DNA from 3 places in the Sphingobium sp. JS3065 genome. Region 1 is predicted to be linked to each of the others. Evidence: riboswitches for the same ligand, from Rfam matches in the RefSeq annotation. Region 1 holds a riboswitch; each other region holds the start of a gene.
The links. A riboswitch is a leader RNA that binds a small molecule or an ion and turns the genes downstream of it on or off. The one in region 1 is predicted to bind cobalamin.
Positions count from the first base shown of each region.

Region 2: it holds a riboswitch for cobalamin, as region 1 does, so the genes downstream of both, NUH86_RS11625 (TonB-dependent receptor plug domain-containing protein) here and NUH86_RS18760 (DUF1636 domain-containing protein) in region 1, are expected to answer to the same signal.
Region 3: it holds a riboswitch for cobalamin, as region 1 does, so the genes downstream of both, NUH86_RS19775 (TonB-dependent receptor) here and NUH86_RS18760 (DUF1636 domain-containing protein) in region 1, are expected to answer to the same signal.

Region 1 covers NZ_CP102665.1:293,429-303,031, forward strand. The annotation lists gene cobU (bifunctional adenosylcobinamide kinase/adenosylcobinamide-phosphate guanylyltransferase) at 1-437, opposite strand, end outside; gene cbiB (adenosylcobinamide-phosphate synthase CbiB) at 434-1,369, opposite strand; gene NUH86_RS18740 (aminotransferase class I/II-fold pyridoxal phosphate-dependent enzyme) at 1,362-2,339, opposite strand; gene NUH86_RS18745 (adenosylcobinamide-GDP ribazoletransferase) at 2,336-3,046, opposite strand; gene NUH86_RS18750 (histidine phosphatase family protein) at 3,043-3,621, opposite strand; gene cobT (nicotinate-nucleotide--dimethylbenzimidazole phosphoribosyltransferase) at 3,618-4,634, opposite strand; gene NUH86_RS18760 (DUF1636 domain-containing protein) at 4,631-5,038, opposite strand; cobalamin riboswitch at 5,227-5,416, opposite strand; gene NUH86_RS18765 (MarR family winged helix-turn-helix transcriptional regulator) at 6,031-6,444, opposite strand; gene NUH86_RS18770 (pyruvate dehydrogenase complex E1 component subunit beta) at 6,601-7,959, opposite strand; gene pdhA (pyruvate dehydrogenase (acetyl-transferring) E1 component subunit alpha) at 7,959-9,014, opposite strand; gene NUH86_RS18780 (LysR family transcriptional regulator) at 9,130-9,603, shown strand, end outside.
Region 2 covers NZ_CP102664.1:2,384,656-2,394,258, forward strand. The annotation lists gene NUH86_RS11620 (ABC transporter substrate-binding protein) at 1-424, shown strand, start outside; gene NUH86_RS11625 (TonB-dependent receptor plug domain-containing protein) at 432-2,246, opposite strand; cobalamin riboswitch at 2,417-2,631, opposite strand; gene mobA (molybdenum cofactor guanylyltransferase) at 2,712-3,251, shown strand; gene cobA (uroporphyrinogen-III C-methyltransferase) at 3,254-4,036, opposite strand; gene NUH86_RS11640 (nitrate reductase) at 4,023-6,632, opposite strand; gene nirD (nitrite reductase small subunit NirD) at 6,742-7,077, opposite strand; gene nirB (nitrite reductase large subunit NirB) at 7,083-9,599, opposite strand.
Region 3 covers NZ_CP102665.1:532,988-542,590, forward strand. The annotation lists gene NUH86_RS19765 (fatty acid desaturase family protein) at 1-140, opposite strand, end outside; gene NUH86_RS19770 (PepSY domain-containing protein) at 242-1,747, opposite strand; gene NUH86_RS19775 (TonB-dependent receptor) at 1,734-3,875, opposite strand; cobalamin riboswitch at 4,055-4,304, opposite strand; gene NUH86_RS19780 (hypothetical protein) at 4,350-4,559, shown strand; gene NUH86_RS19785 (PAS domain S-box protein) at 4,552-5,571, opposite strand; gene NUH86_RS19790 (DMT family transporter) at 5,811-6,695, shown strand; gene NUH86_RS19795 (enoyl-CoA hydratase) at 6,692-7,447, opposite strand; gene NUH86_RS19800 (bile acid:sodium symporter family protein) at 7,545-8,516, shown strand; gene NUH86_RS19805 (hypothetical protein) at 8,597-8,806, shown strand; gene NUH86_RS19810 (phytoene desaturase family protein) at 8,790-9,603, shown strand, end outside.

The DNA of each region.
Region 1 (9,603 bases):
AGCCATCCCGCCTCGTCCCGGAATCGCCGGGCCAGCGCATTGTCCGGCACGATGCCCAGACCCACTTCATTGGCCACCAATATGACAGGGACGGGACACGCCGCCACCGCCTCCGCCAGAGCGCCCCGCGCCGCCGCAATATCCGCCTCCGCCAGCATCACATTGGTGAGCCAGAGCGTCAGGCAGTCGACCAGGATCGCGTCAGCCCGGCCCGCCGCTTCGGACAGCGCGCCCGCCAGGTCCATGGGCGCGTCCAGGGTCAGCCAGCGGCTGCCGCGCTCGCTCCGGTGGCGCGCGATCCGTTCCTCCATCTCCGCGTCGAAGGCCTGCGCCGTCGCGATATAGGCCAGCCTGCCGCCTGCGACGGCCTCGCATCGCTCCTGCGCATAGCGGCTCTTGCCGGAGCGGCATCCGCCCAGCACCAGCAACATGGTCATCCGATACTCTCCCAAATCGCGGCCAGGCCCCACAGGATGAGGCAGGCCCTTAGGTAGATGCGGAGCGCTGCGCGCATCGCGGCGACATCCGCTTCGCCGCCCGTGCCGATCCATGGCTTGTCATGCAACGCGCCGTCATAGCGGATCGGCCCGGCCAGCCTGATCCCCAGCGCCCCGGCCATGGCCGCTTCCGGCCAACCCGCATTGGGCGAGGCATGCCGCCGATGATCCCGCCGCATCGCGGCCCATCCTCCCCCGCCCGCGATGCAAAGGACAAGGCCCGCCAGCCGCGCAGGCGCCCAGTTCAGCAGATCGTCGAACCGCGCCGCCGCCCAGCCGAAGTCGGTAAAGGGCGCTTCCTTGTGTCCGACCATGCTGTCGGCGGTGTTCACGGCCTTATAGGCCCAGATGCCCGGCAACCCCAACAGAACCAGCCAGAATAGCGGCGCCACGATCCCGTCGCAGAAGCTCTCGGCCAGACTCTCTATCCCGGCCCGGGCGACGCCCGCTTCATCCAGCGCATTCGTGTCGCGCCCCACGATACGGCCCACCGCCTGCCGCGCCGCATCCAGATCGCCCTTCGCCAGAGCGCGCATCACGGGCGTCACATGCGCATAAAGGCTGCGCTGCGCCAGCGCTGGCCAGGCCGCCGCCGCCAGCCAGACCCACGCCATATCCCCGGCCCATCGGCGGATTCCCCATTCCACCGCAAGGCCGCAGCCACCCGCGACGCCCAGCAACAGCAACAGCAGGGCAATTCCAGCCCATCGCCGATTCGGGCCGCTCCATGCTACCCGGTTCCACCGCCGCTCCACCGCGCCGATGATCCGCGCAAAGCCACCCACCGGATGCCCGATCCGCGCATAAAGCCAGCCCGGCCAGCCCAGAGCGGCGTCCAGCATCAGCGCCGCCAGCGCCACCGGTTCAGCCATCGGCCAAGGCCCGGTCGAGCCGGGTCAGCGCCGCCGCGTCTCCGGGCAGGCCAAGCCGCAACCAGCGCCCATTCTCCGCGAAGGGCCGCGTCAGGATCGCCCGCCGGGCCAGCCTGTCGAACAGGGCCGGTCCATCCTCCACCTCGATCAGCCGGAACAGCGGACACGCCCCTTGCGCGGCCAGCCCATGGCGCGCCAGCACCTCATCCAGTTGCGCCGCGCCCTCCGCCAGGGTCGCAATCGCCCGTTCGATCCACGCCCGGTCGCCATAGGCAGCCCGCCCGAACGCGATCGCCGCCGCAGAGACCGGCCATTCCCCCAGCATCCGCCGCGCCTCCGCGACGATGGCCCGCGGCCCGATCAGAAAGCCCAGCCGCACGCCCGCCAGTCCGAAAAACTTGCCGAAGGATCGCAGCAGGATCAGCCGCCGCCCGTCCCCCACCTCGCCCGCCAGGCTGCATGACGGCATGACATCGGCATAGGCTTCGTCGACGATCAGCCATCCCCTTGCCCGTTCTAGCCCGTCCAGCCGCTCCAGCAGGCGGGCGGGCGGCAGGACGCGCCCATCGGGATTGTTCGGATTGGCGAGCAGCAGGGCGATCGCTTCCGCAGGTGCGTCTTCCCCGGCGGCGAGCGGGCGGCCCTGCGCGAAAATCTCTCCATGGGTGCGATAGCTGGGCGTCAGCCATCGGCCGGGCATGTCCAGCATCCGGCCCACCAATCGCAAACCGGCTTCGCTGCCGGGCACGGTGCAGAGGTGATCGGGATCGACCCCGAAATAGGCCGCCGCCGCCGCCTCCAGCGCTGCCAGATCATGCGGGTCCGGCAGGCATCGCCAATCGACGGAGACAAGATCGGCCCCCGGCCAGGTCAGCGGGCTGATCCCGGTCGACAGGTCGATCCAGTCCGCGCCGCCATAGACCGCGCGCGCCTCGGCCAGCCGCCCGCCATGCCAGGTGAAGCCGCTCATCGCACCAGCACCATCGCGGCCAGCAGGCCGCTTTCCAGCAGTTCGATGCCCGCGCCATGCCCATCCCCGGAAATGCCGCCGATCCGCGACCGCAGCCATAGACCCCAGAGCGGAATCAGCAGGGCCGCCGCCCATAAGGCCGGAACCCTAAAGCTCAGCATCAGGCCCAGCATTGCCCAAAGGATGAGAGGACCGGCCCGCCAGCCCGCCCGGAACCGGCTCGCCAGCCCTTCGTGCAGCGGCGGCAGCCATCGCGTCCAGACCAGCGGCCCGATCCGCGCCGCCATCGCCACGGGGGCCAGCATCCACAGCGGAAAATTTTCCACCCACAGCCGCAGCAGCACCAGCTTGGCCAGCAATTGCAGCCCGATGGCGACCACGCCGAAACTGCCGATATGCGGATCGGCCAGGACCGCCGACAGGCGCGTCCGGTCGCCATGCGCCGCCCCCGCCGCATCCGCGATGTCGCCCAATCCGTCCAGATGCAGCCCCCCGGTGACGGCGACCCAGGCCAGCAGGCCGAACAGCGCGCCCGCCCAGGGATCGATCCGGACGCCAAGACCGGCGGCGCCCGCGACGATCAGGCCCACGGCGATGCCCGTGGCGGGAAACCAACGGATCGCGGCGGCGAAATCCGCTTCATCGACCTCCAGCGCGGGCAAGGGCAGCCGCGTCATCAATTGCAGCGCCAGCACCAGCCTCTTCATGAGATCAGCCCCGTCATCTGCGCGCCCGCCCATTCCGACGGCTGCTCCCCCGGCCAGACCCGCAGGCTCAGCACCGCGCCATAGGGCAGGTCGACCGCCCAGCCCTGCCGCACGTCGAAACCGCACAGAACCGCCAGCGCCGCCCGCATCGCCCCGGCATGGCAGATCACCAGCGCCGGCTCAGCCAGGTCGCCCAGCCCATCCCTTATCCGGGCGCGAAGGTCAGTCCAGCTTTCCCCTCCCGGTGGCGGAAAGCCGTCCGGATCGTCCCAGAAGCGAGCCAGATCGGCGGCAGGCAGGGATGCCGGGTCGGCCCCCTCCCAACGCCCGAAATGCAGTTCCCGCCAGCGCCCGTCGACGGCATGGCGGACGCCCCGCTCCGCCGCGATGATCGCGCCCGGCGCTCTTGCCCGGGAGAGGTCGGACGTCACGACCTGCGTAAAGTCCAGTCCCCGCGCCCGCTCGACGCAAAGCGCGATCCCCTCCGCTTCCGGCGGGGCGTCCAGATGCCCCAGCAGCCGCCCGGCAAGTTGCGGCGCGCCATGGCGCATCAGGTGGATGGGGAAAGCGCTCACAGCGCGCCAGCCACTGCCGCTTCCGCAAAGGTCGCCATGCCCCCATGCGCCGCCAGCGCCGACCGCAGGATCTGCGCCGCGACCGCCGCGCCGCTGCCCTCGCCCAGCCGCATGTCCAGCCGCAGCAGCGGTTCCAGCCCCAGCGCCGCCAGCAGCCGCCCATGCCCACCCTCGGCCGACATATGCGCCGCCAGGCAATGACCGACGATGGCCGGATTATCCTTCGCCAGCGGAGCGACCGCCGCGCAGCCGATGAAGCCGTCCAGCATTACCGGCACGCGCAGCATCCGCGCCGCCAGCACGGCCCCCGCCAGCGCCGCGATCTCGCGCCCGCCCAGCCGCCGCAACGTTTCGAAGGCGTCGCTGCAATGCGCCCCATGCAGGGCGAGCGCCAGCGCCACCGCTTGCGCCTTGCGCGCCAGTCCATCGCCGTCCACGCCTGTCCCGCGCCCCACCCAATGCTCCGCCGCGCCGCCAAAGCTTTGCGCGCAGAGCGCTGCCGCCGGGGTGCTGTTGGCGATGCCCATCTCTCCCGGCAGCAGCAGGTCGAGACCGGGTTCGACCGCCGCCGCCCCGGCATTGATCGCGGCCAGGCATTCCGCCTCGCTCATCGCGGCTTCGGCGCAAATATCCCTCGTGGGCCGTTCCAGATCGAGCGCCACCACGGTCAGTTCCGCACCGCAGGCTCCCGCCAGGGCATTGATCGCCGCGCCGCCATGGCGGAAATTCGCGACCATCTGGGCCGTGACCTCCGCCGGGAAGGCGCTGACGCCCCGCGCCGCCACGCCATGATTGCCCGCGAAGATCGCGGCGCGGATGCGCTCGGCCCGGGGCTTTTCCCGCCCCTGCCAGCCCGCCATGAACAGGGCGATCTCCTCCAGCCGCCCCAGCGATCCGGCGGGCTTCGTCAGTGCCGCCTGCCGCGCCGCCGCCGCCGCGCCCGCGCTTTCGTCCGGCGCTGGCAAATCCGCCAGCGCGGCGGCAAAGGCATCGCGATCGTTAAAGCGGATCATGTGCAGACGAAGCCTTCCGGCGGGGTGCGGACGATGAAATGCCCCTTCACCCCCTGCGGCCAGTCGGCATAGCGCACGACGCCCTCCTCGCTCGCGGCATGGCGCACCGCATAATCCAGTATCGCGCGCGCGGCTTCCTCGTCCGGCGTGAAGTCGCCCAGGACATAGCCGACCTTGCCAGGCCCCCGGAGATGCACCGTGCAATGCCGTTCGCAGGCGAAGAGGCAGGGCATGTCGTGCACCGCGACCGCCGCATAGGCCGGATCGCCGTCGCGCAATTTGCGAAGCGCTTCGGACAGCACCGCGCCGCCGCGCCGTCCGGTCTCATCCTCCCTGCTTTCCGCCGACAGTCGGCAGGTCGAGCAGACGACGACGGACGCACCGTCTTCTACAGCCCGCAACATCAGCGACAGTTCCGCAATTCAGTCATTCCACATCCTCCGCCCGACGGCAAATGCCCCGACGGCACATCAGGCAAGAAGAAGACCGGCGCCGGACAGACGACAGGATTCCCCCTGCGCGGTTGCACCGGCAAGGCGATGGCTGTCGCTCGGCGAGGGGAACCCCGTTCGGCCGGCACACCCTGTCCGGTCGAAGAACGACTGCGTCAGGCAGGTCTCCTGGCTCACGGGTCGATGCTTCCCGGCCGCCTTCTCGGAACCCGATGGGTCCAATGGCGTGATGGCCGGATGGCTCGCCGCTTACAGTTGCAGGGGCAGCGCGGGCTTCACCCGACTTCCCTTTTCATCCCCTTGCGGGGAACCTGTCGCGCCTCTGCTGATAGTGATCGCCTGGCCCCATCGCAAGGGGGGATAAGGCGCGACGAGGGGTCGGTCTGCGATGGCGCGATGGTTGGACTTCTCTCTTTGCGCGCAAACTGCTATAATTTGCCAGAATAAGGGAGAGGACCATGGCGAATCTGACGCGGTGGATGGATTGGTTTTGCGGGCTTTTCGCCTGCACAGCGGAAAATGACCTGCGGATCAACAGCCTGATCACGCACGTCTCTTCCGACGCCAAGGACCGCTGAACCGCTTCGGCGCGCCCCGGCGCGCCTTCAGAATTTCACCCCCAGCCGCGTATAATAGAAGCCGCCGCTGAGGCCAAAGGGCGCGAAATTGCCGTAAAGGCCCAGTTCCGTATTTGCCTGCACCACGCCGATCGTTATAGCTATAGGCGGCGTCGGCCGTGGACATGATGTCATCCTTTCCTGCCATGAAGCTCCCGATGCGGGGCGACGGGAAAAGCGTATGAAATCCTGTCAGGAAAATCCCATGATTATTTCTTGATCCTCTATGACCGCTCATGAACAGCGGACATGGGTCATCGAGCAATTTCAATACAGCGCTTCACCGGGAACCGAAAGATCAGGCGGCTCCCCGACAACCCCCGCGCCTCAGGCAAAACGGGCGAGCAACTGGTTGAGCAGCGGGCGCAACCGCCGGATTTCGTCGCGATGCGTGGCCGACAGCTTCGCCAACAGGTCCAGCGCATCGGGCGTCAGTTGCAACTGCGCCCGGCGCCGATCCGTCGCGCTGGCATGGCGCGTCACCAGCCCCAGCTTCTCCAGCCGGTCGACCAGCCCGGTGGCGCTATGCGGTTTCAGCAACAGACGACGAGCGATATAGCCGACCGTTGCCTCCTCCGCAGGCGCGGCGCGGAGGGCGAGCAAAGCCTGGTGCTGCTGCGGCGTCAGCCCCATCTGCGCCGCCCGTTCGCTGCTGAAGGCCTGGAACTGGCGCAGCGCGAAGCGGAATTCCGCCAGAGCCGCATAGTCCTCGTCTTTCAATGTGACGCCGTCTTGTTCCATGGGACTTTCATCTTGAGCCGTCGTGCTGCGATATAATCGCAGAGCCGCCATAGCAACAAAGAGTGATTGGCGTGATTCGGGAATGCCCCGCTTGCGGCCTACTCGCCCTGCGGAACTGGAACCTACGCCGCCTGATGGCGGCGCAGGGTTTTCCGTTTACCGATAAATTACCTTTTTCACGGCCTCGACGACCTTGTCTGGATTGACGATGGCGGCCTTTTCGAGGTTTGCGGCATAGGGTAGCGGCACGTCTTCATTGGTGACGCGCAGCACCGGGGCGTCGAGATCGTCGAACCCCTGTTCCATCACCACGGCGGCGATCTCCGAGGCGATCGAGCAGACCGGCCAGCCCTCCTCCACCACCACCAGGCGGTTGGTCTTCTTCACGCTCTCCAAGACCGTCGCCGTGTCCAGCGGGCGCAGCGTGCGCAGGTCGATCACCTCCGCGTCGACGCCCTCGCCCGCCAGCTTTTCCGCCGCCTCCAGCGCGACGCCCACGCCGATGGAGTAGCTCACCAGCGTCACGTCCCGTCCCTCGCGCACGATCCGCGCCTTGCCGATCGGCAGGACATAATCGTCGACCTGCGGCACGTCGAAGCTGCGGCCATAGACCAGCTCATTCTCCAGGAACACCACCGGGTCGTCCGAGCGGATCGCCGCCTTGAGCAGACCCTTGGCATCGGCCGCGTCATAGGGCGCGATCACGATCAGGCCGGGAACCGACGCATACCAGGGTCCGTAATTCTGGCTGTGCTGCGCGCCGACCCGGCTCGCCGCGCCATTGGGACCGCGGAATACGATGGGGCAGCGCATCTGGCCGCCCGACATGTAGTTGGTCTTGGCCGCCGAGTTGATGATATGGTCGATCGCCTGCATCGCGAAGTTGAAGGTCATGAACTCGACGATCGGCTTCAAACCGCCCATCGCCGCGCCCGCGCCGATGCCGGCAAAGCCATATTCGGTGATCGGCGTATCGATCACCCGCCTGGCCCCGAACTCCTCCAGCAGGCCCTGCGTCACCTTGTAGGCGCCCTGATATTCCGCGACCTCCTCGCCCATCACGAAGACCCGCTCGTCCCGCCGCATCTCCTCCGCCATGGCGTCGCGCAGCGCTTCGCGCACCGTCGTCTTCGCATAGTCCGTGCCTTCGGGCAGCGCCGGATCCTTGACGGGCGCCCTGGCTTCGACGGGCGGCTTGGGCGCGGGCGTGGCTTCGACCTTCGCAGGCGCTTGCGCCTTCGGGGCCGGGGCGGCTTCAACCGCCTCGCCCGCGCCTTCGCCCGCCATCGTCGCGATCACCGTGCCGACCTTCACCCCTTCGGTGCCCTCGGCCACCATGATCTGGCCGATCCGGCCTTCGTCCACCGCTTCGAATTCCATCGTCGCCTTGTCGGTCTCGATCTCGGCCAATATGTCGCCCGAGCGGACCTCATCGCCTGCCTTCACCAGCCATTTGGCCAGCGTGCCTTCCTCCATCGTCGGCGACAGCGCCGGCATCCTGATCTCGATACCCATCAATATTGCTCCACCAGCACGTCGGTATAAAGCTCGTGCGGCTCCGGTTCGGGAGAGGTTTCGGCAAAGTCCGCCGCGTCGCTGACGATTTTGCGGATGTCCTGGTCGATCTTCTTGAGTTCGTCCTCGGACACACCGGCTTGCGCCAGATATTTCTTTACCCCCTCGATCGGGTCGGACTTGTCGCGCATCGACTGCACTTCCTCGCGCGAGCGGTACTTGGCCGGGTCGGACATCGAATGGCCGCGATAGCGGTAGGTCTTCATCTCCAGCAGGATCGGGCCATTGCCCGCCTGCACCCATTTGAGCGCTTCCTCGGTCGCGCCGCGCACCGCCAGCACGTCCATGCCGTTCACCTGGATGCCCGGAATGCGGAAGCTTTCGCCGCGCCGGTAAAGCTGGTCCTCCGCCGAGGAGCGGTTGACGCTGGTGCCCATCGCATATTGGTTGTTCTCGATCACGAAGATGATCGGCAGCTTCCACAGCTCGGCCATGTTGAAGCTTTCATAGACCTGGCCCTGATTGGCCGCGCCGTCGCCGAAATAGGCGACGCACACGCCGCCATCTCCATTATATTTGTGCGCGAAGCCCAGCCCCGCGCCCAGCGACACCTGCGCGCCGACGATGCCGTGGCCGCCGTAGAATTTATGCTCGACGCTGAACATGTGCATCGAACCGCCCTTGCCCCGCGAAATGCCCGCTTCCCGGCCGGTCAGTTCCGCCATGATCACATTGGGATCGATCCCATAGGCCAGCATATGGCCATGGTCGCGATAGCCCGTGATCACGCTGTCCTTGCCAGGCTCCAGCGCCGACTGGATGCCCACCGCCACCGCTTCCTGGCCAATGTACAAATGGCAGAAACCGCCGATCAGCCCCAGGCCGTACAACTGACCCGCCTTCTCCTCGAAACGGCGGATCAGCACCATCTGCCGGTAAAATTCCAGCAACTCCTCCACCGTCGCATTATAAGCGACCGGGGCTTCGGGGCGTTTGCGGTTATGGTCGGCTGGTGGAGGCGCGTTGCGCGCGGAACGGGCAGTCTTGTTCGTCATTTCCTGTCCCTTGTTCCAGCGGGGGCTGGACTGTTATCGCTATGCGCGACAATGTGGCGAACGGAATCAATTAATACCAATAATTATTTCATTGGATTTTTCATAGATATTACCGATGAATCGTATCGCCTTCTATCATCTTGAAACCCTCCTATGGATTTCGCGCCTCGGCACGTTCGGGGCCGCCGCCGACCGGCTGAACGCCAGCCAGCCGACAATTTCCGCCCGGATCAGGGAGTTGGAGGGGCAGGTCGGCTTTCCGCTGTTCCAGCGCGAAGGCCGGAACATGATGCTGACGGTGCGCGGCCGGGAATTCGTGCAGCAATGCGAGATGCTGTGGACCACGCTTCAGCAAACCCTGCTTTCGCCCGACGAATTCCGGGGCGCTTCGGGCATCGTGCGCGTCGGCTGCGGTGAGATTGCGGCGGCAAGCTGCCTTCCCGTATTCACCAACGCCATTCGGGAAAGCATGCCGAAAATCTCCCTGGAGATCGAGATCAACCTGACCGCCCACCTGATCGACGACCTGCTCAGCGGCCGGGTCGACATGGTGTTCGCCATCGGACCCATCGCCATGCCGGGGATAGTG
Region 2 (9,603 bases), on a different replicon from region 1:
CCATCCCGAACGGGGCGAGGCCTTGATCGCGAAGATGAGCCGCGATCTTGCGGCCCTGCCCCGGGCCGGGCGCGGCGGGGTTGCCGCCTATTATCAGCGGCGCGGCTATATGACCGGCACCGGCACGCTGGTCGATGACCTGATGCGGCGCGCGGGCCTGGTCAATCTGGCGGGGAAGCTGGGGAAGCCCGCTCTGACGCAGCTTCCGTTGGAAGAGATGATCGCCGCCCGCCCGGACTGGCTGATCGTGGAGAGCGGCAGCGAACAGGTCGTCGATCAGGGGACGGAAATGCTGCACCACCCGATCCTGCGCTCGATCCCGCGCATCCGCCTGCCCCAGGCATGGACCGTGTGCGGCGGCCCCGCTTATGTCGAGGCCGCGCGCTCTATCGTGGCGCAGCTCAACGCTGCGCCACGGCATTAGGGTATTTTCAGAAGCGGACACGCACGCCGCCGAACGCCGAGCGGCCATAAGTGCCATAGCCATGGACCGTGGCATATTTCTCATCGGTGAGATTGTCGATGCGGCCATAGATTTCCAGATTTTCCATGATCGGGAAGGACGCCCGCACATCCGCCACCGCATAGCCGTCCAGCCGGACCGCGTTGGTCGCATCGTTGAAGCTGTCGCCCACCATCGTCACCGTCGCGCCGGTCGACAGGCCGAAGGGCCAGACATAGTCCGCTGAAACGCTCACCGCATTGGCTGCGCGGCGCGGCAAGCGGGCATCCGTATTGCGGTCGCGCGCATCGACATAGCTGTAGGCGGCTGTGAACGTCAGCGCATCGACCGGCTTCAGGGTCAGCATCGCCTCCACCCCTTTGGCGCGGGTGCGGTCGAGATTATTGTAGCCGCCGTAAAGACCGATCGAATAGTCGTAATTGATCTGGTCCTTCGTATCGCGCCGGAATGCCGTGACGGAAAGGATCGCCCGTTCGCCGCCCAGCCTTTGGTCGAAGCCGATATCATAGCTTTTCGACCGTTCCGGGCGCAGGCCCGCATTGCCGACATCCGTGCCGTAAAGCTGGTAGAGCGAGGGCGCCTTGAACCCTTCGCCATAGCTCATGCGGATGTTGGTCGCGCCCTGGTTGGGCGTGTAGTTGGCATTGGCGCCGAAGGTCGTCGCGCCGCCGAACTGGCTGTGATCGTCATGCCGCACGCCGCCGGTCAGCGACAGCCCGGCAAAGGGCTTCACAATCGCCAGCGCGTAGATGCTGTCGATATCGACCTTGTGGCTTTCCACGGAGCCGAAACCGGAGAAGTCATAGTCCGGACGTTCATGCTCATAGCCGAAGATCAGCCTGGCCTGGTCCACGGGCTGATAGACGCCCTCATATTCGAAGCGCAGGTTGGTGCCGGAATAGCCATAGTCGCCATATGCCGAGGCATAGTCGCGGTCCATGCGGAACCAGGTCACGGCCGCCCGATTGGTCAGCTTGCCGTCGAACAGCGCCAGATTGAGGCCGGCATAGCCGACATATTGATCCGATTTCGAGGAGTCCGCGATGCTGTCTACCACGCCGTTGTCGGTCTCCAGGTCGGCATGGATATAATAGCCGCGCAGGTCGAGGCTGAGCGTTTCGGTGAAGGCCAGCTTCAGCTTGGCGTTGGCGGCGATATTCTCATACCCGTCCTTTTCCGTGCCGTTGGCGGCGGAGGAAATGCCGTCGGTGTTGAAATAGGCAAGGCCGACGCCGCCCGATGCGATGCCGCTGCCGCCGGAAATATCCGCCTTGGCGTTCAGCGTGTCGCTATAGCCGTAATCGACGGATGCGTTGCCCGCGAAACCGGTGGCGGGCGTGCCGGTCATGACATTGACGACGCCGCCCACCGCCTGGCTGCCGTAGGCGACCGAGTTGGAGCCGCGCAGTATCTCGATCCGCTGGATATTGCCGGTCAGCAGATTGCCGAAATCATACATGTCGCCGATGCCGCTGGTATCGTTGACCTTCACCCCGTCGATCAGCACCAGCGTCTGCGTCGTCTCCGCGCCGCGCAGCGAAACGCCCGTCACGCCGCCCAGGCTGCCGCTGCGGTTGAAGCGCACGCCCGGCGTGGTGGCGAGCAGATCGACGACGCTGACGCTCTGGCGGGTGCGGATGGTGTCGGCGTCGATGACGGTGACGGCCTGGCCGACTTCGTCGCTGGGCTGTTCGATGCCCAGAGCGGTGACGATGATCTCATCCTCCGCCAGCGCGGGGGTGGCCGCGAGCAGCGCGGCGAGAGAGATGGTGGCTTTCAACATTATCTTGTTTCCCTGAGCGCCGCTGCGACTTCATGGCTCAGGGCATCCGCTTGACGCGGTCGGAACAAGGGGAAGTCGACGCCAATGCCCGCCCCCGCACCGATGCGGCCCTGCGCCGCTTCGTCGCTCAGACGGAAAACACCGTGCCATGACCAACCCCTGGGTCAGGGCAAGAGCGACCATGCGCCGGCAGGTCTCCTGGCTCGCGGGTCAATGCGGCGATGCACGCCTTCCCGGACTTGTGGCCCAGTGGCCGGTCTTGCGACCGAAGTGCATCGCGCTCACCGCTTACAGTTGCAGGGACAGCCGCGGAATGGGACGGTTGCCCGTCCGCACCGCATTCCCGTTTTCAGCCCTATTGGGCACCGGCGCGATCTTCTTTGCGCGGGAGGGTTTGTCCCCGCCCGCGCCGCGCGCCATAAGGGAAAGCGAGGCTGATGCCAAGCGGCTTGAGGAGGGACGGAAATGCGATTGCTGGGGGCCGTGCTGGCCGGGGGACGCTCCAGCCGCTTCGGCAGCGACAAGGCATTGGCGATGCTCGACGGGCGAAGCCTGCTGGATCATGCAGCAGCGGCGCTGGGCCGCCATGTCGAGGCGGTCGTGGTCTGCGGGCGGCAGGTTCCCGGGATGACCGGGCTGGCGGACCGGCCGGAGGCGGATATGGGGCCGCTGGGCGGGCTGAACGCGGCGCTGCACCATGCGGCGGCGCAGGGCTTCGATGCCGTGCTGACGACCGGATGCGACGTTCCGGTCTATCCGGACGGGCTGGCGGAGGCTCTGATCGGGAAAGGCGCGGCGATCCTGAAGGGACAGCAATTGGCGGGGTTCTGGCCCGCTTCACTGGGGACCGAACTGGACGCGCATCTGGCCGAGGAGAATAACCGGTCGATCTATGGCTGGCTGGAGCGGGTGAGGGCGCGGATCGTAGACCGTCCGGAGTTCGCGCTGCCCAATATCAACCGGCCGGAGGATTTGGAAAGCTTCACCCTCCCCCGTTCGAGCTGAGGTCAAGCCTCCAGGGCGATAGTTGCAACGGCTTCCGCCGGAACATTCGTTCCCGCCACTGCTTCGCCAATCAGCAGCAATGTCGGATCTTCATCGCTGATCGTCGCCACCAGGAAAGCCAGCGCGGACAGCTTCCCCCGGATCAGCCGCTCATTGGGCAGCGATACGTTCACCGCCACCATCACCGGCGTTTCGGGATCGCGCCCGGCGGCGATCAGCGAACGGCTGATCTCCCCCGCGGCGGCGCGGCCCATATAGATGCCCAGCGTGCCGCCCGGCCGCGCCAGCATTTCCCAGTCCAGCTTCAGCGGCTCGCCCGCCTTCAGATGCGCCGTCACCAGCGTCAGCCCGCGCGCCACGCCGCGCAGGGTGAGCGAGGCATGGCCGCTCGCCGCCGCCGCGCTGGCCGTGGTGATGCCGGGGCAGATGCGGAAGGATATGCCGTCCGCCGCCAGATGCGCCATCTCCTCGGCCGAACGGCCGAAGACGGAGGGGTCGCCGCCCTTCAACCGCACCACGCGCTTGCCCGCCTTCGCCGCCGCGAGCAGCAGATCGTTGATGCTCTCCTGCGCCTTGCTGTGGCGGCCGGAACGCTTGCCGACGCTCACCCGCTCCACGCCCAGCGGGATCAGGTCCAGAACGCCCGGCCCGACCAGCGCGTCGTAGAAGACGATCTGCGCCGCCGCGATCAGCTTTTCGGCCTTGCGGGTCAGCAGGTCCGGGTCGCCGGGGCCTGCGCCGACCAGCCAGACTTCACCGGGGGCGATAAGCTCATTCGGCTGCATGAAGCGTCTCCTGCGATGTCTGGGCTAGGATATTGGCGAGCGCGGGGCGGCAGGAACCGCAATTGGTCCCCGCGCCCAGCGCCTTGCCGATGGCGGCGACGTCGACCAGATCCTGCTCGCGAATGGCGGCGACGATCTGATGGAGGCCGATGTCGAAGCAGACACAGATGGTCGCGCCCTTGTCGGGCTGGCTACCCGGACCCCGCGCCGCGAGCACGGAGCCGCCCACGCCTTCCGCCTCCAACTGCCGGATCAGCCAGTCGCGTGAGGGCAGCAGGCCGGTGCGGGTCACGAACAGCACGCCGTTCAGCCTGCCTTCCCCGATGGTCGCCACGCGGCGGGTGCCGCGCGATGCGTCCATCGCCTCGACCCGGTCGCCCATCGGCAGGAAGGCGTCCAGCCGCGACGGGTCGCCATTGCCGGCAATCTCGTACAGCGCGCCGCCCGGCACGGTGATCCGGGTGGACCAGAGGCAGGGCAGCTTTACCGGCTCATCGCCGCGCAGGATCAGGAATCCCTTCCACTCGGTCGCGACCTTCTCGACGCTGGCGGGGGTCGATTTGAAGCCGGGCTGGCCCGAATGCGGATCGACCAGCGGACGGGGCAGCAATCCGGTGCGGCCGCCGCTCGACATCTGGTCGGTCCAGTGGATGGGGGTGAATATCTCGCCCGGGCGCTGGCCTTCGCTGATCGCCACGCGGAAAAGGCTGTTGCCCTGGGCGGTCTGCACCCGCGCCAGATCACGGTCGACGATGCCCAGCACCTCGGCATCCTGCGGGTGGATTTCCACCATCGGTTCCTCGCGATGGCGGGCGAGCTTGGGGGAAAGCCCGGTGCGGCTCATCGTGTGCCACTGGTCGCGATAACGCCCGGTGTTGAGCGTCATTGGCCAGTCCTTGAGCGGCGCCTGAATCTCCATCTGCTTCGTCAGGACCAGCCGCGCCTTGCCGTCGGGCGTGGGGAAGCGGCCATCGGCGAAGGGCGTGCCGCCCCAGCGGAACGGCTCCATGGCGTCATAGGCGTCATTACCGATCGTGGCCTGCGCCCGCAGGTTCAGCACGCGCTGCCCGTCATTCTGATAGGCGGTCAGGCGGGCATGTTCGCGCCAGATATCGGCGGGACGGTCATAGGCGAAGGCGTTGCGCCAGCCCATGCGACGGCCGACTTCCTTGACGATCCACCAGTCGGGCATGGCCTCTCCGGGCAGCGCCAGAAAGGGGCGCTGGCGGCTGACGGTGCGGTCGGAATTGGTGACGGTGCCGTCCTTCTCCCCCCACCCGGCGGCGGGCAGGCGGACATGGGCATGAACGCCGGTGTCGGTGTCGGCCATGATGTCCGACACGACGACGAAGGGGCAGGCCTCCAGCGCCTCGCGCACGCGGCCCGCATCGGGCAGCGAGACGGCAGGGTTGGTCGCCATCACCCACAGCGCCTTGATCCGGCCCTCATTGATGGCGCGGAACAGGTCGACGGCTTTCAGGCCCGGCTTGGTCGCCATGGCGGGGGCGGCCCAGAAGCGGCCGACCCGCTCCACATTTTCCGGTGCGAAATCCATATGCGCCGCAAGCGTCGAGGCGAGGCCGCCGACCTCCCGCCCGCCCATGGCGTTGGGCTGGCCGGTGATCGAGAAGGGCGCCGCGCCCGGCTTGCCGATGCGGCCGGTGGCCAGGTGGACGTTGATGATCGCGTTGACCTGGTCGGTGCCGCGAATCGACTGGTTGATGCCCTGGCTGAACATCGTGACCGTGCGCGGGGTGGCGGCGAACAGCTTGTAGAACTGCTCCAGCAGCGCGGGCGCGATGTCGCAGGTCTTCGCGGTCGTCCAGAGATCGTGGCCAGTGCGGATATGCTCCCAGAAGCCTTCTGCGGCGTTCACATGGTCGCCCAGGAAGACAGGGTCCGTTATCCCCTCGGCATCGCACCATGCCAGCAACCCGTTCATCAGCGCGACGTCGGTGCCGGGCTTCACCGGCAGATGCAGGTCGGCGCCTTCGCAGGTTTCGGTGCGGCGCGGGTCGATGACAACCAGCTTCGTGCCCCGTGCCGCACGAGCGGCCTGGATGCGCTGATAGACGATCGGGTGGCACCAGGCGGTGTTGGAGCCGACCAGCACGATCAGGTCCGCCTGCTCCAGATCCTCATAGCTGGCGGGCACCACATCCTCGCCAAAGGCGCGGTTTTGCCCGGCGACCGCGCTCGACATGCAGAGGCGGCTGTTGGTGTCGATGTTCGCCGATCCGATGAAACCCTTCATCAGCTTGTTGGCGACATAATAATCTTCGGTCATCAACTGGCCGGAGACGTAGAAGGCCACGCTGTCGGGACCGTGGCGGTCGACGGTTTCGCGGAATTTCTTCGCGACCAGGTCCAGCGCCTTGTCCCAGCTTGCGCGCCTGGCGCCGATCATCGGGTGCAGCAGGCGGCCCGTCAGCCCCACCGTCTCGCCCAGATGCGTGCCCTTGGAACAGAGGCGGCCGCCATTGGCCGGGTGCGCCTCATCGCCCCTGATTTCGACCGACCGGTTGCCGGTCGGCGTGGCCGATATGCCGCAGCCGACGCCGCAATAGGCGCAGGTGGTGCGGATGGCCTCTGTCATGCCCTTACCTCATCGTCCTGGGTGAAGAATGGGGTGGAGGCGCGTGCCGCAAGGGATAGCCAGTACGCCCCCTCCACCCGGATCCCCGCTGAAAGTGGGGACCGAAATTTCATGCAGCCGCCTTCATCGCCGCCGGACGGGCGATCAGGATGCGGCCGCCCTCCTGTTTCACCTCTATGGTCGGCGTGCAGCCCTCGTCATTGCCCTGCGCCTCACCCGTTTTCAGGGCGATGTTCCAGTTGTGCAGCGGGCAGGCGACGCTGTGGCCATGGACGATGCCCTGGCTCAGCGGGCCTTTCTTGTGCGGGCATTCGTTGACCAAAGCGAAAATCTGGTCGTCGCCGGTGCGGAAGACGGCGATTTCCTTCTGCCCATCAATCTGTACCGTGCGGGCGCCGCGCTGGGGAATGTCGGCCAGCGTTCCGATGTCGATCCAATCGGTCATGTCGTTCACTCCGCAGCGATGGCAATGGGGGCGAGCGGCTGGTGCAATTCGCTGTCCGCGCCGGCTGCACGCTGCGCCCAGGGGTCTTCCTGGCTGAAGCTCTGCGAATAGAGGAAGCGGGAGCGGAGCGCCTCCCGGCCCGCATCGTCCTCCACGATCCGCTGCTTCACATAGTCGACGCCGACCCGCTCGATCCACGGCGCGGTGCGCTCCAGATAGCGGGCTTCCTCGCGGTAGAGCTGGATGAAGGCGGCGCAATAATCCATCGCCTCCTGCTCGGTCGCGACCTTGCACAGCAGGTCGGTGGCGCGGACATGGATGCCGCCATTGCCGCCGACATGCAGTTCATAGCCCGAATCCACGCAGACCACGCCGAAATCCTTGATCGTCGCCTCCGCGCAATTGCGGGGGCAGCCGGAGGCCGCGATCTTGAACTTGTGGGGCATCCACGACCCCCAGGTCATCCGCTCGATCTTGACGCCAAGGCCGGTGGAATCCTGCGTGCCGAAGCGGCACCATTCGCTGCCGACGCAGGTCTTCACCGTGCGCAGCGACTTGCCATAGGCGTGGCCCGACACCATGCCCGCGGCATTCAGGTCGGCCCAGACGGCCGGCAGGTCTTCCTTCTTGATGCCGAAAATGTCGAGGCGCTGGCCGCCAGTGACCTTCACCATCGGCGCATCATATTTCTCGACCACATCGGCAATGGCGCGCAGTTCACGCGGGTTGGTGAGACCGCCCCACATGCGCGGGACGACCGAATAAGTGCCGTCCTTCTGGATGTTGGCGTGCATGCGTTCATTGACGAAGCGGCTCTGCTGATCATCCTGATATTCGCCGGGCAACGCGCAGAGCAGATAATAATTGAGCGCAGGGCGGCAGGAGGAGCAGCCGTCCGGGGTCGACCAGTGCAGCAACTGCATCACCTCCGGGATCGAGCGCATATTCTGCGCCACGATTTCCCGGCGGACATCGTCATGGGTGAAGCTGGTGCATTTGCACATGGTCTTCGGGCCGGACTGGACGTCATCGCCCAGCATCACCGCCAGCAGATTTTCGACCAGGCCGGTGCAGCTTCCGCAGCTTGCCGACGCCTTGCAGGTGGCGCGCACCGCGTCCAGGCTGCCATTGCCCGCCGATATGCAGGCGACGACCTGGCCCTTGCTGACGCCGTTGCAGCCGCAGATCTCGGCATCGTCCGAGAGCGCCGCAACGGCCGCCTTAGGGTCCAGCGCGCCCCCTCCGGAGGCGAAGGCCTGGCCGAAGATCAGCAGGTCGCGGATTTCAGCGACATCTTCCTGTTTCTTGAGCAGGTCGAAATACCAGCCGCCATCCGCCGTGTCGCCATAGAGCACGGCGCCGATGACCTTGTCGTCCCTGACGACCACGCGCTTGTAGACGCCGCGCGAGGCGTCGCGCAGTACGATGTCCTCACACCCCTCGCCGCCGGAGAAATCACCGGCGGAGAACACGTCCAGCCCGGCGACCTTGAGCTTGGTCGACGTCACCGAGCCTTTGTAACCCGTATGCTGGTCCGTCAGCCCGTCCGCCAGGCTGCGGCACATGTCCCAGAGCGGCGCGACGAGGCCATAGACATTGCCGTCATGCTCGACGCATTCGCCGACCGCCAGCACGTCCGGGTCGCTGGTGACCATGTGATCGTCCACCTTGATGCCGCGATTGACCTCCAGCCCGGCTTCGCGGGCGAGAGCGGTCGAAGGGCGGATGCCCACCGCCATGACGACCAGGCTGGCCGGGATTTCCGTTCCGTCCTTCAGGCGGACGCCCTCGACCTTGCCGTCGCCGTAAATGGCTTCGGTATTGGCGCCGGTCAGGATGGTCTGGCCGCGTCCTTCCAGCGCGGACTTCAGCAGCCAGCCCGCCGCTTCGTCCAACTGACGTTCCATCAACGTGTCCATCAGGTGGATGACGGTTACCTTCATGCCGCGCAGGGTCAGGCCATGGGCCGCCTCCAGCCCCAGCAGGCCGCCGCCGATCACCACCGCGCTGCCGCCCCCCAAAGCCCTGCCAGCTTCGGCGGCTTCCAGCATGGTGTCGACATCCTTCATGTCGCGGAAGCTGATGACGCCGGGCAGATCCTTCCCCGGAACCGGGATGATGAAGGGGTCCGACCCGGTGGCGATCAGCAGCTTGTCATAGCCGACGGTGCGACCCGATTGGCTCGTGACGGTCTTGGCGGTGCGGTCTATGGCCGTCACCGGATCACCCGCGATCAGTTCGATATTATTTTCCGAATACCATTCGCGGCTGTTGATGATGATGTCATCGAAGCTCTTTTCCCCGGCCAGAACCGGCGAGAGCATGATGCGGTTATAGTTCACATAGGGTTCCGCGCCGAAGATGGTGACGCGATAGCGGGCCTTGTCCCGCGCCAGCAGTTCCTCGACCGCGCGGCAACCGGCCATGCCGTTGCCCACGACAACCAGATGTTCCTGAACATCCTCGGACGGCACGAAGAGGGTCTCTTCGTTCGCTTCCGGTCCGTTGTTCTGAAAATCCATCCCT
Region 3 (9,603 bases), 240 kb from region 1:
GCGATGGCGATCGCCCATTGCAGAAGGAGCAGCCATGCGTTGCGGCGGTCGTCGATGACCGACAGTTCCCGGATGAGGGCCAATGTGCCGCGCCGCGAATATCGGTATCCGGGCGGACGATCCTTGGCGATTTCCTCCATGGGAACATGTCTCCGAAAATGCGGTGCGAACCTGTGCCGGACTATGGTTGAGGGAAACCCGCGTCAAGCCCGCTCCGCAACGCCGCAATCGCCTCGCCCCATCAGAGCCGCATCAACCGCCGCCACCCGATCACCATGGCGCTGACCGAGATCGCCAGCCCCGCGCTGGACAGGAGCCAGACGAGAATATGCCGCAGCGGCGGCCAGATCAGCAACCATGGGAAGTCCAGGCTGTGCAGGGCGTTGAACAGCCAGCGATGGCCGCGCCCAGCCGAACCGATCTGGCCCAGCAGAGCGCCTGTCGCCGGATCGATATGGAGCCAGGTCTGCGACGGATCGTCAAATTTCAGCCGCAACACCGGCAAGGGGCGACTGTCGTCACGCGGATCGCCGGTGGAATACCAGTAGCGGTCCGGTCGATCCAGCCGCTGCACCGCCACCAGGGCAGCGCCCGGCATCGCGGTTCGGGCCATGGCGATGATATGGTGACGATCAAGCGTCAGCGGACGGGCGGTCGCGCCGCTCAGCGATCTCGGCTTTCCCCGCCCCCACAAGGTCATGACGGGCTGGCCGCCCAGCCAGGCGAAGCGAACCTCCCTTGCGCCCCCGCCTTCCCGCACCAGTGCGGCCAGGTCGGTGGCCGGGAATGAAGGCTTTGCCCCGGCATAGAGGCTGGCGGCATCGCCATGGTCCCTGTCGCGCAACCCGCCCCACGGACTCATCGACAGCCAGCCGCTGAACACCCAGCCGATCAGGAACAGGCCCCCGATCATGCCGGTGACATGATGCCATTTCATCCAGCCGCGATAGGGGCTGACCGATCCGGACTTGTAGCGGCGCTTCAACCGGATGCGCAGGATGCCGATCCAGAACCCGGCCATCGCGCCCAGCATGCCGATACCCGACGTCCACAGCACGGTCTGGCGCCACGGTTCCTGAAACAGGCGCAGCGCTTCGAAATAGATCCAGTGCGGCACCGCGCCTAGCCAGTTCCAGAAGCGTTCCCGCGCCGTGCTATTCTGCACCACCTCGCCCGTGCGCTGGCTGACATAGAGGTCGGTGGCGGCGGCATCGGCCATGCGTATGCGCCAGAACGGCGCCATCGCCTTGTAGGCGCGGGTGACGACCCACTGGTCATGATCGACCGGATCGACCGACACGACCGGCGCGTCGATCAGGGCCGAAGCGATCGATCCGGCACGCCGCCTGTCGACCGACAGTATCTCCGCGCCCGTCCGGGCCGACACGGCGCGCCTGCCCTGGGACGTCGCGAAGATGTAGAGCGGCTCCCCGCCCGTCATGCCCAGCCGCATTTCCGTGGGAAAATCGGGCTGGCCAAGGCTCGCCAGCGCCCGGTCGGGGCCGACCCGCACCTGCCCCCAGTCGAGCGGCGCGGCGGTCGCCACCCGTTCGGGCGCGCGGAAGGACGGGAAGGAGATATAGAGCATCACCAATCCCGACAGGAACCAGATGGCGAAGAACAGGCTCAGGATGATGCCGGTCCAGCGGTGGAAGACATAAAGCCAGCGCTTCGCCGCCTTCCACAGGGCAGGTGCGGCGAAGGGGGATACCCCTCGCCGTGCCACCGCCAGGTCAGAAGGCGACATGGATCGTCGCCTCCACCGTCCGGGGATCGCCCAGCACCCATTGCGTCTGACCATAGGTGGCGCGGGCATATGTTTCGTTGAAGATGTTGCGCACGCGCAGCGCCGCGCTTGCCCCTTCGACGAACTGCCAGCGCACGCCCGCGTCCGTCAGCGTATAGGCGGGCACGACCCGGCTGTTCGCCGCGTCCTGATAGCGCTTGCCCACATAGCTGAAACCGCCGTCCACGACCCAGTTCTTGGCGAATTCCCAACTGACGAAGGCGTTGGCCGTCCTGGTCGCGACATTGTTGGGCCGGTTGCCCGCCCGCTGGAACAGGACGCCGCCCACAGATTCGGAGAAATCGTCATAACGTGCCCGCAGCAGGGCGCCATTCAGCGTGATATTGACCCGATCGACCGGCTCCAGGAACAGGGATGTTTCCACCCCGCGAGACCTTTGCTGGCCCACCTGCACCTGAATGGACGGAATCAGCGGATCGGATGTCAGCAGCTTGCGCTTGACGATGTCATAGACGGCCAGCGTCCACTGCCCGCGCGCGCCCCAGAAGACATGCTTGATCCCGGCCTCATATTGCCGTCCGGTCGACAGGTCGAAATCGCTCTGTGCGAAGCTGGTGGAGACCAGCGCGCCCACCGGATCGGCGGCGGTGGCATATTGGCCATAGAGCGACAGGCTGGAAACCGGATTATAGACGGCGCCCACGCGCCAGGTCACGGCGTCCGGCGTGGAGGTGAAGTTGTTGGCCGCGTTCACATAGTCGGTCTTGGTGATTTCCGGCCGGTCATAACGCACCCCGCCGACCAGCGAGAAGCGATCGCTGAACTTCAGCCGGTCTTCGGCGAAGATCGAATATTGGCGGATGCGGTTGGTGTAGCGCGGTTTCGTCGGCGCGGCCGATTGATGAAGGAACAGGCCGGGGACGGGGTTTGCGGCGTCGACCAACCGGGTGGCGTTGTTGCCGCTGTTGCTGACATTCCTGTAACTGATGCGATTGACGTCGAAACCGACCACCAGCCTGTTTTCCAGCCCGCCCAGATCATGGTTCAGGTTGGCGGTCGTGCGGTTCCCCGTCTGCTTCTGGATATGGTAGAGTTCCAGGAAGCTTCCCTGACGCACCTGCGCCGGATCGGTCGCGGTGGCGGGGATGTAGGTCAGGTTTTCCGCATTCTTCCAATATTTGTTGGCCCACAGATGATAGAAGGTGCTGCTGATGGTCAACGCGTCGGACGGCGTCCATTCCACTTTCGCCTGACTCCAATTGTCGCGGAACCGCAGGCTGGCGTCGGCGACATTATAATTATTCTTTCGCAGCGACCGGTCGAGCTTGCCATTGGCCAGCGGCACCCCGAACCAGGTGCGCGGGTTCTGCTCGCTGAAGTCATGGGACAGGGTGATGCTCAGGTTGCCGGCAGGCTTCAGCCGGATCGCCCCGGCCAGCGCCAGCGCGTCGGAATCGCCCCGCGCCATCCAGCCTTCCGACCGGCGGAAACTGGCGTCGGCGCGATAGGATATGCCCGTGCCGATCGGACCGCCAGCCCCAGCCGCAACGTTGAAGCTGTCGAAGGAGGACAGGCCGAACCGGCCGCTCACCTGCATTTCGTCGCTGGGCTGCTTGCGCACCACATTGACCGCGCCGCCAATCGCCCCTTCGCCGTATAGGACGGAGGCCGGGCCGCGCAATATCTCCACGCTCTGCGCCATCCACGGGTCCGCCGGGAAGGTCAGCGTGTTGTTGTACATGCGCATACCGTCATACAGCGTCATCACCGAATTCTGGCCGGTGAAGCCGCGTGCCGACAGGCCGAAGCCGAACACGCCCGACGTGTTGACGATGCCGGTCGCCCGCGCCGCCGCGTCCTGGATGGTAAGGTCGCCGCGCAGGCGGATGGCGTCGCCGTCCAGCGTCTCGACACTGGCGGGCATCTCCATCGCCGTCAGGCCCAGCCGGCTGGCCCCCTCGGCCTTCATGTTCAGGCGCAGCGGATCGACCATGCCGGTCACGATGATGGCCATATCGGCGCCGTCCGCCGCTTCGGCGGCGGGCTGGGCGATAGCGGCAGGCATGGCCAGAACAGCGGAAACAGGTAGTGAAACGGCCGCAATCGCAGCCGATGTGACGTTCAACATTATCATCCCCCGTCGGCGTCGCGCGACATATGGGCGGGGGCGTGCCGTTCACGAACGGTCGGCAGCCGGCATCGGCCGGACGCCAGGGGCGACCGACACGCGGCATCCGATGCGGCCCCAGCCGCTCGTTCGTCGCTCAGACGGAATTCACCGTGCCGCGGTCATCCCCTGGACCAGGGCAAGAGCGACCAGACGCCGGCAGGTCTCCTGGCTCATGGGTCATCGCTTGATATACGGCCTTCCCAGGCCCCGCATGATTTAGCGTCCGGCCCAGTGGCTGTCGGATCGGCATTCATTCCGTCCGCACCTGTATATCGCGCTCGCCACTTACAGTTGCAGGGACAGCCGCGGAATTGAGCCCTGGAAAAGGCCCGCACCGCATTCCCTTTTCATCCCCGTCTCCGGGGAACCGACGCGATCTTCGCCCTCATCCCGCCGGGGCGGAAACAAGGACGAGGTTCCTTACGAGGCTGCATGGCGTTTCGCAAGTCACTGTCGATGATCGACTGGTGGGGTCCGGTCATATCCGAATATTACGGATCGACGGAAATGGGTCCGCTGACCTTCCGCGCCGCGCAAGAGTGGCTGGAAAATCCCGGCAGCGTCGGCACGCCCGGCGACGACAGCGGCAAAATCTTCAAGCGAAAGATCAAGGAACAGGTGAATTCGAGAAGCTTTATGTGACGAGGCGGCTTCTCTTGAACCGGATGTCGATCTTCAGGCCGGCGTCTCTCCATTCCCGATCGAGCGTGCCCCCCGTCCCCCGAAGCGAAGCCTGCTCCAGCGCGGTCCCGAACCCTTCCCGTCCCGGCGCCACGCCCAATTTCGGGCCGCCATATTCCACCCATTGGATCAGGACATCGTCGTCATCGACGACGGCATGGATGTCGAGCCTTCCGTCCGGCGTCGACAGGGCGCCATATTTCGCCGCATTGGTCGCCAATTCATGCAGCAGGAGCGCCAGCGATGTGAAGGCGGCGCTTCCGACCGGCAGATCCTGACCGCCCACCGTTATGCGCTTCCGATCCGCCAGTTCATGCGGGGCCAGGATGACCCCCAGCAAAGAGAACAGGGTCGCGGAAGCCGCCGCCGATCCTTCCTTGAGCGGGTCCGGCAACGTCAGTTGGTGCGCGGCGGCGAGAGCCATCAGCCGCTCCGTCAGATCGTGGGTCAAATCCTCGACGCTGCGGGCGGAGCGCGCGCTGAGGGCGACAAGCCCGGTCGCGAGGGCAAACAGATTTTTCACCCGATGTTGCATCTCCCGCAGCAGCAGGCTCTGCTTCGCCGCGGCCCGCTTCTGCGCGGTGATGTCGCGCGCGATCTTGGACGCGCCCAAAATCTGCCCGTCGGCATTGCGAACCGGGGAAACCGTCAGGGATATTTCGACAAGCTCGCCATTTTTGCGGCGGCGGACCGTTTCGAAATGGTCGATCCGCTCTCCCGCCCTCAATCTTTCAAGGATCGCATCCTCTTCATGCAGCCGGTCCTCCGGAATGACGATCGTGACCGGCTTGCCGATGGCTTCATCGGCGGAATAGCCGAAAAGGCGGGACGCGCCGCGATTCCAGGTGGTGATGATCCCGTCCAGGGTTTTGCTTAAAATGGCGTCGTCGGAATTTTCGACGATGGCGGCCAGCAATGCGCCAGCCTCGATTTGCGATTTCGCGCCCGCTTCAGACCCCGATAAATCCGACAAATCTGTTCACCTCAAAAGCCCTTTCAGCATGCTTCAATCGCCCGCTCGAAAGGCAGGCGAAAGGAAACCACTAGTGGGTCCGGAACGCCGACGCATTTAACAAGGTTAAGATTCGCCTTGCGAACAATGGGGCTTTTGTGCGCCATGGTTCCAACGCGCGGGCGCGCCATCGGGCAGCATCGACCGGCATGGAAGCACGGCGCTTGACCTGAGCGGCCATCGGCAGCACCAGCGGCGGCATGCATGGCGCGACCTCCGAAACCCCCTCCCGACTGATGATCGGGCGTCCGGAACTGGCGCTGATCGGCATAACCCTGCTGTGGGGCGGCACATTCCTGATCGTCCACCATGCGATGCGGCACAGCGGGCCGCTGTTCTTCGTCGGGCTGCGCTTCGGCACCGCGGCGCTGATGGCGCTGCCGTTCGCTCTGCCCCTGTTGCGCGGCGTCACCCGGCGCGAATGGCTGGCCGGGACGATGATCGGGTGCGGCATCTTCACCGGCTATTCGTTGCAGACATGGGGTTTGCAGACCATCGCCAGCAGCACTTCGGCCTTCATCACCGCCGCCTATGTGCCGCTGGTCCCCATATTGCAATGGATCATCCTGCGCAGGCGGCCCCGGCTGGCGAGCTGGGCGGGCGTGGCGCTGGCCTTCGCCGGCCTGTTGCTGATCGCCGCGCCGAAGGACGGGCTGTCGCTGGGCCAGGGAGAGGCGCTGACGCTGATCAGCACGCTCGCCATCGCGCTGGAGATCATCTTCATCAGCCTGTGGGCGGGCCGCGTCGACGTGGCGCGGGTGACGTTCATCCAACTGGCCGTGGCCTCCCTCCTCGCCTTCGCCTGCATGGTTCCGGCGGGGGAGGCGATTCCGCCCTTTTCCTGGACGGTGCTGCTGTCGGCCTGCGGCCTGGGGCTGATGACGGCGCTGATCCAATTCGTCATGAACTGGGCGCAGCAGAGCGTGTCGGCGACCCGGGCGACGCTGATCTATGCGGGCGAGCCGGTCTGGGCGGGCCTGATCGGCTGGGTCGCGGGCGACCGCCTGCCCGCCATCGCCCTGCTGGGCGGCGCGCTGGTGGTCGCCGCCGTCATCGTCAGCGAAATCCGGTTCGGGAAGCGTTAACGCCGGAAGACCGGCTGGCGCTTCTCGAAAAAGGCGGCGAAGGCCTCCTGCGCCTCTTCCGACTGAAGCGTTTCCCTGAACAGCCGCGCTTCCTCCTCGATCCTCTCGGACAGCACGGCCGGATCGCCCTTCATCAGCCTGCGCGTGGCGGCCAGCGCCTGGGGCGGCTTGGTCATCAGCAGGGCCGCCTTGCGCCGGGCATGCTCCAGCAGGCTGTCGGCCGGAACGATCGCCGTGACGAAGCCCGCATGGTCCGCGGTCTGCGCATCCACCGGATCGCCCAGAAGCAGCATCGACGCCGCCTTGGCATAGCCGAATATGGCTGGTCCCAACAGGCTGGAACCCGCTTCCGGCACGATCCCCAGATTGACGAAGGGGGCTATGAAGCGCGCGTCGGGCGCCGCATAGACCAGGTCGCAGTGGAACAGCATGGTCGTGCCCACGCCCACGGCCAGCCCCTGGACGGCGGCGACCGCCGGCTTGTCGAAGGCGGCGATGGCGCGGATGAAGTCGAAGGCGGCTTCCCCGCCCTGCGGCCCCGCCATGAAATCCTTCAGGTCGTTGCCCGCGCAGAAGGCGTCGCCCTTCCCGGCGAACAGCACGACGCCGATCTCGTCGCGCGCCGATGCGTCCGCCAGGGCTGCGGTCATCGCCCGGTACATCGCTGAAGTCAGCGCATTCTTCTTGTCGGGCCGGTCGATATGGATTTCGATGACGCCCTGATTTTCGACGATGTCGATCCCTTCACTCACGACCCGACTCTCCCTGCTTGCTGCGATTGCGGCGACTGTTGGCCGATCCGTGCAGCTACGTCTATCCTTTCCCGACCTTCCTGCCTAAAGCCGGACCATGCGACGGCTGCGCGACATATTGGACCCTTTCCTGCTGCTGCTGGTCTGCACGGTGGCGCTCGCTTCCTTCCTGCCGGCGCGGGGGGATGCCGCCCGCATCGCCGGGGCCGCCGCCGATGCGGGGATCGTCCTGCTCTTCTTCCTGCATGGGGCCAAGCTGTCGCGAGAGGCGATCTGGAGCGGGGCCAGGGCGTGGAAACTGCATCTGGCGACATTGGGGACGACCTTCGCCGTCTTTCCGCTGATCGGCCTAGCGACGCAGCAGGTGGGGGCCATTCCACCCTCCATGCGGGCGGGATTGCTGTTCCTGACCCTGCTGCCCTCCACCGTGCAGTCCTCCATCGCATTCACCGCGATTGCGCGGGGCAATGTCGCCGCCGCGGTGGTCAGCGCGTCCTTTTCCAATCTGCTGGGCATCGTGCTGACGCCCCTGCTGGTCGCTGGCCTGATGGAAAGGATCGGGACGGGAAATCTGATCTCGCTATCCTCGGTCGAAGACATATTGCTGCAACTGCTGCTGCCCTTCATCGTCGGGCATCTGGCGCGGCCGTGGATCAGCGGCTTCGTCAACCGGCACAGGGCGATGCTGGGCCGGGTGGATCGCGGGTCGATCCTGCTGGTGGTCTATTCCGCCTTCAGCGCGGCGGTGGTCGAGGGATTGTGGCACCAGGTTTCGCGGGACGAACTGTTGCTGCTGGCGGGGTTGTGCATCGCGATCCTGGTCGCCGTGCTGCTCTTCACCCTGGCCCTGGGGCGGCTGCTGGGCCTGGCGCGGGAGGATGCGATCGTGCTGCAATTCTGCGGATCGAAGAAAAGCCTGGCGACGGGCGTGCCGATAGCCGGGGTGCTGTTCCCGGCCAGCGCGGTCGGGCCGATCCTGCTGCCGCTGATGCTGTTCCATCAGATCCAGTTGATGGCCTGCGCCGTGCTGGCCCGGCGCTACGGCGCTGCGGCGGAAAGGACCCGATAACCTTCCCAGGACTTCATTCGCCCCCTGTTGTCGGTGGGCCGCCTCTGTTATACATATGTATAAATTTAACGGCGGGGGCGATGATGGAGAGTGATGGAAAGCCTTCGACCTGTCTTTCGGGGCAGGCCTGTCGGCATTTCCTGCCGCGCATACCGCATCTGGGGGATGAGCGGCAACGGCTTTGGACCTATTCCAGGCTGTGGCCCAATATCGCTTCCGACATATATCTCGACCGGATCGGCTTCATGCGACGACCGGATGGAGCCGGGCCGCATGACGAAACGCTATGACGCGGTCATCATCGGGGGCGGGCATAACGGCCTGGTCTGCGCCTTCTACCTGGCGCGAGCGGGATATAAGGTGCGCATCCTCGAACGCCGCGCCATCGTCGGCGGGGCCGCCGTCACGGAGGAATTCCACCCCGGTTTCCGCAATTCGACGGCCAGCTACACCGTCAGCCTGCTCCACCCCAGGGTTATCCGCGACATGGCGCTGGCCGAACATGGCTATCGCGTGCTGGAACGACCGGTCAGCAATTTCCTGCCGCAACCCGACGGCCGCTATCTGAAACTGGGCGGCGGCCTCGAACGCACCCAGACCGAATTCGCCAAATTCAGCGCGAAGGACGCCGCCACCCTCCCCGCTTATTATGACGCGCTGGAGGTCGTCGCCGACCTGCTGCGCGACATGACGCTACGGCCACCGCCCAATGCGGGCGACGGGCTGGCGATGGTCATGGCCGCTCTGCGGCAGGGGCGGCGGATCGGCGGACTGTCGCTGGAGCAGCAGCGCGACGTGCTGGACCTGTTCACCAAATCGGCGCGGGGTTTCCTGGACGGCTGGTTCGAGAGCGATGCGGTGAAGGCGGCCTTCGGCTTCGACGCGGTGGTGGGCAATTATGCCTCTCCCGATGCGCCGGGCAGCGCCTATGTGCTGCTGCACCACGTCTTCGGAGAGGTGAACGGGAAGAAGGGCGTCTGGGGCCATAGCGTCGGCGGCATGGGGTCGATCACCCGGATCATGGCGCAGGTGGTGCGCGCCCTGGGCGTGGAGATCAGCCTGGAGGCGCCCGTCGCGTCCGTGCTGG